2 regions of the Paenibacillus sp. 4624 genome follow, and region 2 is predicted to be linked to the other one. Evidence: predicted binding sites of a transcription regulator. Region 2 holds the regulator's gene; the other holds the start of a gene.

Region 1 (5,730 bases), on a different contig from region 2:
AACCCGCCGCCCCGCTCAATGCGAGAGCCGCATCCCGTAAAATGCTCTGCACCCATGCAGATTGCCCCAGTGCCTCTACACTTTCCACCTGAAAAGCTTCAGCCATCTCCATCAGCCAGTGATCAGGCCAGGAATGACTTCGCGAGAAATCGTATAAACGCTGCACTAGCCGGTGCATCGCATCATCATTTCGCTCTCCACTGAACCAGTCCACCAGTTCGCGGAACGTGCTCCCCTCGTCTTCTTCGCCATACTTTTCCTCGAACAACTCCTCCAGCAATTCCTGACGAAGCATCTCAGCCTCATTTTCATTCAGAATACGAAAAGCCGGATTTAGCGGAATCTGCTGATAATACCTGCGAATGACCTCCATACAGAAGGAGTGCAGCGTTGTAATGGATGCTCGTCCGAGCAATGACAACTGCCTGCGCAAATGCTCCTCCTCCGGTTGCTCCTCGAGCGCACGTTCCAGCGCTTCCCGAATACGCTGTTTCATCTCGGCCGCCGCCGCCTTCGTAAACGTGGCTACCAGCAAGCGGTCCACGCTGAATCCTTGGGAAGGGTCTGCAATTTTGCGAATAATCCGCTCCACCAGAACAGCTGTTTTTCCCGATCCTGCAGCTGCGGCGACCAGAATATCTTCCCCACCCTCGGAAATGGCGCTCCACTGATCATCACTCCAGAAGCTGCCTTCCGGTTTAGGCATATGCATCATAACGTTTCCCCTTCCCTGCTGTGAGACAGCATATCCCAAACTTGCTGTTTGCCCGGTTTGGACAGCAGTTTATAGTCGTTCCCCTCAATATTTTCATCAAACTGACAGACCGATTTATATGAACAGAACGTACATGCAATCTCCTGCTGTATCCGGTACGGTTCAATGGCTGTATCTCCATCTGTAATGCGAGTTCCAATCTCGCGGATATTACCGCGAACAGCAGCAAGCAGCGTATCCCATTGTTCTGGCGTCGCTACAGCAGCACTGCTGTAAAAGCTGCCATCTGCTTTTAATGCCACTGGAATAATCGCGGAATGTCCTTTATCAAGCGTGTTATCCATTTGAGCAACGGCATCACGGTCAGCGAGCAACAGACCCTTCATTTTAAAGCGTTTCAGAAGTTCCTGTCCTGCCTGTTCGGATGTCATGCCGTTTGCCGATTGCAGTAGTGGGTTATGCACATGGAAATAGAGTGTACCTCCTGGCATTGCCGTTTCCCCTAACCATTCCTCAGCAGCGCTAAGCAACACCTCCAGATAGGTGAGCATTTGCAGCGATAGCCCGTAGTAAACTTCATGAAGCTTGAGATCGGTCTGACTGGATTTGTAGTCAATTACTCTTAACAACAGACCGTTCTCTCCTTCAGCGACATCCACGCGGTCGATCCGGCCGACAATCTCCAGTACACACCCATTCTCCAGTTCAAAACGCAACGGCGGCAAAGGTTTCCCTGGACCAAAATCCAGTTCCAATCCAATCGGTTCAAAACTACCACGTCTGGACTGCTCACCCAAAATAACGGATGCCCGGCTGACGATATCTTTTAATTTGCGAAAAATATAGCCATAGCGCTTTGTGCTAAGCAAAATTTCCCCTTGGAGCTGCGGAGCGATCTGCTCCACCGTCTGCTCGGCTTCCTGGCGACATTGTTCGGGTGTCAGGCTGCCCCAGCTACGATTTTCCTCACGCAGGCGCATCGCCAGTTGACTCAGTGCAGCATGGAACAGTTGGCCGATATCCGGAGCTTGAAGACGATATAATTGCCGTTCCTTAAGCTTCAGCCCATGTGAAGCAAAATGAGAGAATGGACAGGCTACAAAACGTTCCATCCGTGATACACTCGTTCTTACCTCCGTACCGTACAGCCTGCGGCTGGTTGCCGTTTCCAGTCTCCGCGCACGGTTACGATAAAAGACAGAACTCAGCAACCGCTCCAGCCCAGGGCGGCTCTCTTCCCGGTTTACATGCCAATTGTAGACTGCCCACCATATTTCAGGAATGTCTTCTCCCCTACGCCATCTGCGCAATTGTCCAATCAGCATGGAGAGGCTTTGTTCTGGATGAATCGCGTAAGAGAGGTGCACGGCTTCCAGATCCGAGACGGGCGGCTGAGCAAGCAAAGGCTGCTCCTGCAATCCAAACATTTTGCGTACATGGCGCACAATCTCGGAAGGGAGTAGTGATTTACCTTCATCATCTGCGACAGGATAGCTCAGCCATAACTGCTTGCTGGCAGCGGTCAGAGCGGTATAGATGAGAAAACGTTCATCCAACATGAGTCTCGTTGCACCAGGTCCCAGCCCCATGCCTCTCTCTGTCAGCAATAACCTTTCCTGCTCCGTTAGTACTCCGTTGTCCTGAGGGATCGCTGGCAATTCCCCATCAACCGCCCCAAGAATAAATACATATTTCATATCACGCAGACGTGTACGATCCATCGAACCAAACAGCACCTGGTCAAGGGCCGGGGGAACAAGCCCCAGCTTGAGCTCAGTCAGTCCTGTCTCCATCATGCCCGCAAACAAAGTGATGTCCAGACGTTCATTGCCCATCATATCAACCATCTGGTCAAGAAGATCCAGCACGGCTCCCCACATTTGACGATGCTCTCTCGAACGCTCCGGGTCTCCCTGAGCCTTGGCCTCAGCAGACATCTGATCCAGCTTATGTGCAATATCTGCATCCTCTAACAGTCTAAATAATGCCTCGCACTGAGCGGCAGCCGTTTTTGCTTTTTTCATTCGTTTCTCAAACGTACCGAGTGCCGATGTAATCAAGGCTCTGCAACTCTCCATCAGCGATAACACTGCATCGCGTCCTCGGCTGCTTCCTTCCTGTCCCTGATCCTCCAAAGACAGACTCGGCACATACTTCCACGGCTTACCATCCGTCCAGCGATATCCATGGATACCGCAAGCAAGCACATAGTTCTCCAGCTGATCCATATCCTCACGAGTAATTGAACCATCCAGCGGAAGCAGCAGATCCGTTTTGACACAGCGAAAAACATCCTCATACCGCCAGTTGCGCCGAACGATATCTAGCGCTGAACGAATAAATTCGGATAATGGATGATGCAACTCACTTCGTCTTCGGTCCAGGAAGACCGGAACATCATAGTCCCTGAATAAAGGCTCTGCAATATCAGCATAAGTCTCCAATCCGCGAACCAGCACCGCCATGTCCCGATATCTCGCTCCATCCTCTTGCGCAAGGCGACGCATTTCACGTAGTGCACCCTCCAGCTCTGCCCTGCGATTCTCCGCAGCCATCAATCGAATCCCCGAGTCCTCGCCTTGACTTCTCCAGCGAACACGCCGATCAAAACCGGCCTCCAGATGGGCAAGTCCCGGCCGGTCCTTAAATCTCGGAAGCACCTCGTCATGAAGTAGCGTGGTATCGCTGGTTACACCCAAATGTTCGGCCATGCCTTTGAGGCGCGCATAGGCATTGGCAGTTGGATAAAATAATTCCAGCTCTCCTGGCAGGATACCTTGCTCGTAAGAACCATCGAGTGTTAGGGAAATCGTTACAGACGAGGCTTGTAACATGAGCTGTCCTATTACACTCATCTCCTGCGGGGTGAATCCATGGAATCCGTCAATCCAAACCTCGGCCCCCTGCAACCATGTACTTTCTGGCAAACGACCTGTCAGTTCATTCAGTGTATCTTCATCATCTATATATAAATCAGCCAATTCCTTCTCATAATCATGGTAGATCAGATTCAAATCATGAAGCTTGTCTTCCAAAATAGGTGAAGCCGATGCAATGCTCCATGTTGCAAGCCCTTCTTCGAGTGCCGAAGCATGAACTTCATATCGTTTAAACTCACTATATAAATTAGTCAATTCCCCGATAAAGCCAAGCTGGCTGCCCGAAGCAGCAAACAGTCTCAGTTCTTCTTTCCTACGCTGAATGACTTTATATAAAAGCATCTTCTTGCCCTCGGCTCCAATCGGAACGCGAGCAGAACCGCCAGCCTCCTGCATGACGCGATAAGCCAGACGGCGAAATCCAAGAACTTCGGCACGCATCGTACCTTTAATATCTCCGGAAGATATCAGGGCCTGCTCTGTCCGGAATGAGCTTTGTTCGGGAACGAGTAGAATCAACGGTTTTCCTTGGGGCTCCTGCCTAAGCAGAGATGTGATTTCTCGGGTAATCAGTGTGCTTTTACCACTGCCTGCCCGGCCAATAACAAAGCGTACGGACATGTGTCATCCTCCAAACTGCACGTACAAGATTTTAATTTCCAGTATACCATACCTTCTTCACTTCGGAACATACGTTTGCCATGATCCACCAAATAAGAACACAATATGGCTATTGAAAAAAAGCCGCCGCCTGTACAATACAGCCAGCAGCTTCTTATGGATTTACGTTTATTACCAAACTCGGTGACAGATACGCCTAGTAGTTGTTTTCAAGTTTACAATTTCGTTAAATGAATTCATGCTCTACAGCCTTCTGCAAGGCCTCGAAAAAATCCCGGTTTCTCTGGCTATATCCCGGCTTGCATCCTCGTAGCGGCATGAGATGACTGTAAATACAGCATATGGCGGTTTTGAATGACCAAGATGGCTATGTAAGCTCCAAACCACACCCGGTTTGACATTTTTCTTGAACGTATAATCCGTCGGGCTGGAATCAGCTTCTCTATGTTCCACATACCCCTCCGGTGCAATGAATTTCCCCAATTCAGTATAAAATTGTTTTCGAATACCCTCTTTTAGATTTCGCAAGTCAATGTACGCCTGCTACGTCTATAATTACGCGTTTCAACCAGCATATCCGTAACCATAGCGAGCAGACCTCCTCCTTTTTCGAAATTAAATCCTTCGGTTGTTAACCTGGACATAATCGAGTCAAGACGAAGACTGAACACTGTTCCTTTTCGACCAATAATATAAGCTGTTCGCCAAGATCAAGCTTCTTCTCATAAATAAAATACCCTATAAGATGGACTTTTTAAAGTGTCTATCTCACAGGGTACCTGTGTCATTCTATAAACAGAGTATTCTTAATTTTTTTTGCTTCTCACTTCAAAAATAGCGAACTTCAGGTAATGCCCTTCATCTACACCCAAAATTTGCGGGTGATCCTTACCGGCGGCCTTCCAGTCAATTAAACGCAGTACTTTACCTGCATCTTCAGCGGCATCCGCAATCGTTTCCAAGAAGAGGTCAGGACGCATGTGGTAGGAGCAGCTTGCGGTTACCAAGTATCCACCCTCATTGACCAGTTTCATGCCCTGCAAGTTGATGTCCTTGTAGCCGCGGCATGCCCCTTTGACTGCTGATTTTGTTTTAGCGAAGGCAGGTGGATCAAGGATAACGACATCAAACGTTTTTCCAGCACTGGACAATGCTTTGGAGGTATCTACCTTTTGCTCCGCTGCTCGTGCTCGTGCATTGCGCTCATCAAGTCCTTTGACTTGCTCACGCAGATATTGAAAAGCATCGGCTACAACGAACTCAACCCGATCCGTGAAACCATTTAGCTCCACATTGGTTCGTGCGCTCTCGATCGCATGTTCGGAAATATCGAGGCAGGTTACCTTTTTCGCTCCAAATTTGCAAGCATTCAGGGTAAAGCTGCCGGTATGAGAGAAACATTCCAGCACGGTGGCACCGTCCCAATATGGGAAAGTAACCACTTTGCCACCCTTATTCACAGGCAACAGCTGCTCTGTTCCTTCATGCTCGACCTGTTGCACGGTGATGCCGCTT
Region 2 (5,730 bases):
CATTCTTTATAATGTCTTCATAATAATCAGCTAACGAAGAGATACTTTGGATTCCTTGCATAATTTCGTCCTGGTAATTCAGCATGTGATCTTTATAGTTTTTAAAACTTTCCTTATATATATCTAAGCTATTTTGGGTATCGAGATCAACAGAGTCAGATACAAATTCCAAAAAAAGAGGTCCCTTAATATCTTCACTCAAACAAGCTTGTTTTATATCCTCAAATGGTACACTGTACTTTTTATACTCCGTTATATCATCAACGATATAGACCTCGTTGCTCGTAGAATTATATCCATAAACCAATACCGGGTGCGGCCCATGTTGCTTAAGGTAGTAAAATTCCCGTCCTCTTTGATAATACAGATCAATATAAATAGCAACTGGATTTCCTTTGTAAAGTGATGTTATGATTTGGGATTTTAAAGTGCTTGCATCAGGTGAGAAATGATTTATTGTAATACCAATCTCACCCAATACTTGATCTAAACGTTTGACACTTACCACCTCGAGTTTAAAATATCCTCGATCTTTTATTTTATTTTCGTCAAATCTGTATATGGTTACGAAATTATTGATAATTGAGAACGTATCTTTATGATAATTAGCAGCTATCGTTAATAGGGAGTTGTGGATACAATCCAAAAAGGGATGGTTGCTTTGGGGGAACATCTTTTTCATACCTTTAAAATATTCGAAATCAGGAAGAGAGACAACATTATCCATGTAAAATAGCCTCCAATCAAAGAATAAGTACAAAGTTACGAGATCATGTGTGTGGAAGTGATATTGTGTAAGGCTGGTTTATACAGTGTCATTAAAAACTAAATTGCACGTAAATCTTTCTCGTAGTCATCATATAGGCAGTTATAAATCCTTTGAGGTATTTTAATTTATTAATTTGACTTTGTAGTATGAATGAATTTTCTCATTCAATATACCAATAATTGTAATACCTAAACTCACGATTGGCAATATTATGTTAATCTTTCCCAATTTTTTTCATTAAAATTTTCCAATATCAGATTATATATAATTCGATGAAATATTTTTTGTGTTATAAAACAAAAACAATCTTTACTAGGTAACGTAGATTAAAGTTACCTAGTAAAGATTGTTAAAAAAACATTCAATATAAGAAAAGAGATTTAAAAATTAGCGATTAAGTCTTCTAATTCAGACAAATGTTTAATCTCGTGGTTCGGTGAGTAACTTTCATTATTTGTTTTGTTCTCCCGGTTAATCCATACGGCGCGAATACCTGAAGACAACGCACCACGAATATCTGTTGTTAACTTATCGCCTACCATCATACTTTCTTCTGGTTGAACACCCAGTCTACTTAGAGCATGCTCAAAAATGGATGGATCTGGCTTACCTTTACCAAAGCTACCTGAGATAATAATCTCATCAAAAAAAGGAGATAACTCCGGAACGCCATCAAGTTTCTCTTGCTGTAAAGCAGGACAGCCATTAGTCAAAAGCAACAATTTATACTTTCCTTGCAAATGACGCAGCGTATCCATCGTTTCTTCATAAACATGAGGTCTCGATCTACGTTCTGCACCAAACTGCGAGGCCAGGCGCTCTGCAAGCTCTTCTTGATCGACACCCAGCTTTAGTAAACCGCGGCGCCAAGACTCCTTACGATAAATTGGAGCCAATTGTTCAAGCTGACGAAATTCCGGTTGTTCTCCTCCCGTAAAGTTCGCCCAAAGTCCTTCAAAAGGGTTAATTCCAATCATTTTGGTAAAAGGGAACGTTTCGTAAGATTCATATAGTTCACGCGCTTCGTTACGAACAGCCTCTTCGAGTGCCTCAGCATTAACACCTGTTTCTGTTGCCGCAATTAGACAAGTTTCATGAAAAGCTTCTCGAACACTTCGTTCGTCCCATAATAAAGTATCATCCAGGTCAAACATAATCGCTTTCAACGCCATTCCGATCATCTGCCCCTTTACACGTTAATTACTTATCAATCGTTTCTACGGTAATCTGGTGTGCTTTTGCAAATTTCAGCAACCGCTCGGTAATTGCTTCTGTATCGTAACGATTTAACAACTTGGTGAAAACCCATCTCTTTCCACGGCTGTTGTGTTCAATAACAACAGTACCCGGCTCAAATCGGAATTTGATAATATCGTCAACCCCGATGGATCGTTCACGATTCCCCTTCGTTGTGATGATCCGATTACTGCTAATTTTAACGTAAGGACGGCGGAGCATAAAAATGACAGCCAAAAATACATAGAGCAACATTGTGACCCAATCCCAGGTTGTCATCGGTGCTTTCACTAAAAAAGTACTCATGAACAGATACAAAAACGCCAAACCAATTAAAAAGATAGGGAACAAAAGGCTTCTTCCTTTGTAAATATCCTCACCTGGATTTCCTGTGATTGGTTGACCGCTTTTTTTACGTTGCTGATTCAATTGCTTCGAATTTTTCCGAACCGTTCTTTCGAACGAACGCCGCGACATGTGAATCCCCCTTATGTGTCTTGTATCGGCTTACATCATTACTATGTAAACCGATGTTCCCCCTTATAGTAAGCATCCCCAGCTAACATGAAGAAACCTAAATATCATAACGATATGTTTAGGTTTCGTAAATTAATGTTTGAGTTTGCCTTGGTGGCCTTGGCCCTTGTCGTCGTCAACAATCTCAATTGAATCGAGTTGCTGTCTAAAGTTGCTACGAATGTTACCCAAGTAAATTTCTCTCAATTTGGCACGTTCAGCAAGTTCTTCCTCTGATAGTCCAGTGGATTTCTGCTTGCGAGCCAATTCGTTAATACGTGCTACCAGACTATCTATATCCAAGCTTGTCCCCTCCAAAAATACAAAGTCATATTAACTTTGACATGAGAAAGGCGGCTTGTCAAGTTAGTACGCGCCAACCTATATAGATGCGCACTCTATTTAACAAACTGAGGTAATATTAGAACTTGTCCTGTCTGGATTGTTGCTGATTCAAGTTGATTCACTTTTTTGATTGCTTCTATATATACACGTGTATCCATCGACGTTGGTTTATGTTCCAAAGAAATACTCCACAATGTTTCTCCTTGTGATACAGCAATCTTACCGCCAGGTAGTAGATCATTCTCGTTACCAGCAAAGACAGTTAGAACCGTACTACATCCAATAAAGATAATTAATGAAGCAATTACCAGTTTAATTAATCCCGTAGAAAACTTAATACGTGTCACGAAGGTTCTGAATTGCCCTATATTAGACTTTACAGCTTCTGAATTTACTGGTTTATAAATGCTCTGATACGTAGAATATCTCATTTGTCCCCGCCTCCAAACGTTTGTTCCTATCTCTTGGAATCAATATAACACGAACATTTGTTTTGTTCAAGACTTTTTTAGAACAATTGTTCGCTCTTTTTTCGACATTAAAACATCTTTTTTCGTATTAAAAATTCTCGTAAAGAGCAATTAAACTCTCTTTTCAACAAACGAATGAGGCTGAATCGAAAAAAATATAGAAATAATAAGATTTCTTTAGAACTTATGTTTGTACGAACGGAGGTTCTATGTTATAATTTTCCCAAACGTTACTAAAATGGGGTTGATACGGTATGTCGAAGATATCCAGCAGGCAACAGGCTATCCTGGAGTTTATACGAAATGAAGTCCGTTTGAAGGGGTATCCTCCTTCCGTACGAGAAATTGGCGAAGCCGTTGGACTGGCTTCCAGTTCCACAGTGCATGGACATTTGGATCGTTTGGAGAAGAAAGGGTTAATTAGACGTGACCCAACCAAACCAAGAGCGATTGAATTGTTAAGCCAGGAAGAGTCTGAACATTCTCATCAGTTCGCCCACAGTGTTGCACGAATTCCTGTCGTGGGTAAAGTAACAGCTGGTGTGCCGATTACGGCAACAGAAAATATTGAAGACTACTTCCCACTCCCTACACATTATGTAGGGGAACAGAAGGTGTTTATGCTCTCCGTTGTCGGGGACAGTATGATTGAAGCCGGTATTGTTAATGGAGATTATGTAATCGTTCGTCAGCAACAAACTGCCGATAATGGTGACATTGTCGTTGCGATGACTGAGGACGATGAAGCAACAGTAAAGACATTTTATAAGGAAAAGGATCATATTCGCCTTCAACCAGAGAATTCAACATTTGAACCGTTGCGGTTGAAACACGTTAGTATTCTAGGCAAAGTCATTGGTCTTTTCCGAGATATTCATTAATTTATTTTGTTTTATTAAAATGCTAATACTTCATACCTGCTAGAATACGAAAGAGGTTGCCCTGATCAACAGGACAACCTCTTTCTTTGCTTTCATAGTTGGATTCATATCATTTCTAACAAAGCACTCTAATAAATGCGTTGAACAAAAGATTATTTGGTGCGTTTAAGAATGCTTTTGTGATGCGAGAATACTTCAAAGCTTTGTTGTCCATGGTAAGAACCCATACCGCTCTCTCCCACACCGCCAAATGGCAAATAATGCGAAGTCATATGGGATAGAGTCTCATTAATACAACCTCCACCAAAAGAAACCTGATTCAATACTTGATCCTGTAAAGCTTCATTCTCAGTAAACAAATACAAAGCGAGTGGTTTAGGACGACGAATGATTTCATCAAGCATTGGATTCAAATCACGATACGTAAATACGGGCAGAATAGGTCCAAAGATCTCTTCCTGCATTACTGGGGAATCCCAATCGACATTGCCAAGAACTGTAGGTTCAATCGTAAGCTGATCACGATTTGAACGCCCTCCCATTAAAGTCTTGCCATTCGTGAGGAAAGCGCTCAAACGATCAAAGTTACGTGTGTTAACGATATGGGGAAAATCTTTATTTTGCATCACGTCGTCCCCAAATTTATCACGAACCTCGGCTTTGATTTCCTCGATGAGTTGATCATATACCTGTTCATCTACTAATAAATAGTCTGGCGCAACACAGGTTTGACCTGCATTCAGAAATTTACCACGCACAAGACGTTGTGCTGCCAGTTTCAGATCAGCATCCTGATGCACAATGGCCGGACTTTTACCGCCTAACTCTAGCGTCACTGGAGTTAAGTGCTCTGCTGCAGCTTTCATTACAATACGACCCACTCCAGTACTACCTGTGAAGAAAATGTAATCGAATTTCTCCTTAAGCAGTGCTGTGCTCGTTTCAACCTCCCCTTCCATAACAGCAATGTACTCCTCCGGATATATTTCCTGAATGAGATCGCTGATTAAACGAGAAGTCGCTGGTGTAAGCTCAGAAGGTTTGATCACCGCACAGTTCCCCGCCGCAATCGCACCGATCAGCGGCCCAAACGCCAGTTGGAACGGATAATTCCAAGGCGCAATAATTAGAGCAACTCCATAAGGCTCAGGGTAAATCGTGCTAACGGCATCTGGCATTGCCGAGCTTGTTGGAACGCTACGCGGTGCAACCCACTCACGCAGATGTTCTAACGTATAATCCAATTCACCCAATACAATGCGAATCTCCGAGCCATATCCTTCTGCCTCTGATTTATTTAAATCAGCGCGAAGCGCGTCCAAAATACGCTCCTGGTATTTCTCGATCCCTTCTCTCAAGTTATGCAAAGCCTGAATCCGATACTCCACTGGTTTAGTCTGTCCTGTATTAAAAAACGTACGTTGTGTAGTCACAAGTTGTTTCGCTTGTTGTTCCAAAAATATCATCTCCAATTAATTTCTAAAAATTATATTGCTTAAAATTAAATTAATTA

What was found. The regulator LexA, encoded in region 2, represses DNA repair genes until DNA is damaged. The targets are predictions, from matches to a motif close to CGAACATATGTTCG.
Region 1: a site for LexA is predicted at 4,280-4,293, ahead of addB (helicase-exonuclease AddAB subunit AddB). Genes of this name have one in related genera too.

What each region holds. Positions count from the first base shown of each region.
Region 1 is NZ_JBNDJR010000001.1:539,433-545,162, reverse strand. It holds gene addA (helicase-exonuclease AddAB subunit AddA) at 1-715, opposite strand, end outside; gene addB (helicase-exonuclease AddAB subunit AddB) at 712-4,215, opposite strand; gene ABIE27_RS02455 (hypothetical protein) at 4,459-4,743, opposite strand; gene ABIE27_RS02450 (hypothetical protein) at 4,731-4,859, opposite strand; gene ABIE27_RS02445 (class I SAM-dependent rRNA methyltransferase) at 5,022-5,730, opposite strand, start outside.
Region 2 is NZ_JBNDJR010000003.1:285,136-290,865, reverse strand. It holds gene ABIE27_RS08955 (hypothetical protein) at 1-727, opposite strand, end outside; gene ABIE27_RS08950 (HAD family hydrolase) at 1,150-1,941, opposite strand; gene ABIE27_RS08945 (hypothetical protein) at 1,970-2,482, opposite strand; gene ABIE27_RS08940 (DUF896 domain-containing protein) at 2,615-2,824, opposite strand; gene ABIE27_RS08935 (LysM peptidoglycan-binding domain-containing protein) at 2,920-3,297, opposite strand; gene lexA (transcriptional repressor LexA) at 3,591-4,217, shown strand; gene ABIE27_RS08925 (aldehyde dehydrogenase) at 4,370-5,674, opposite strand.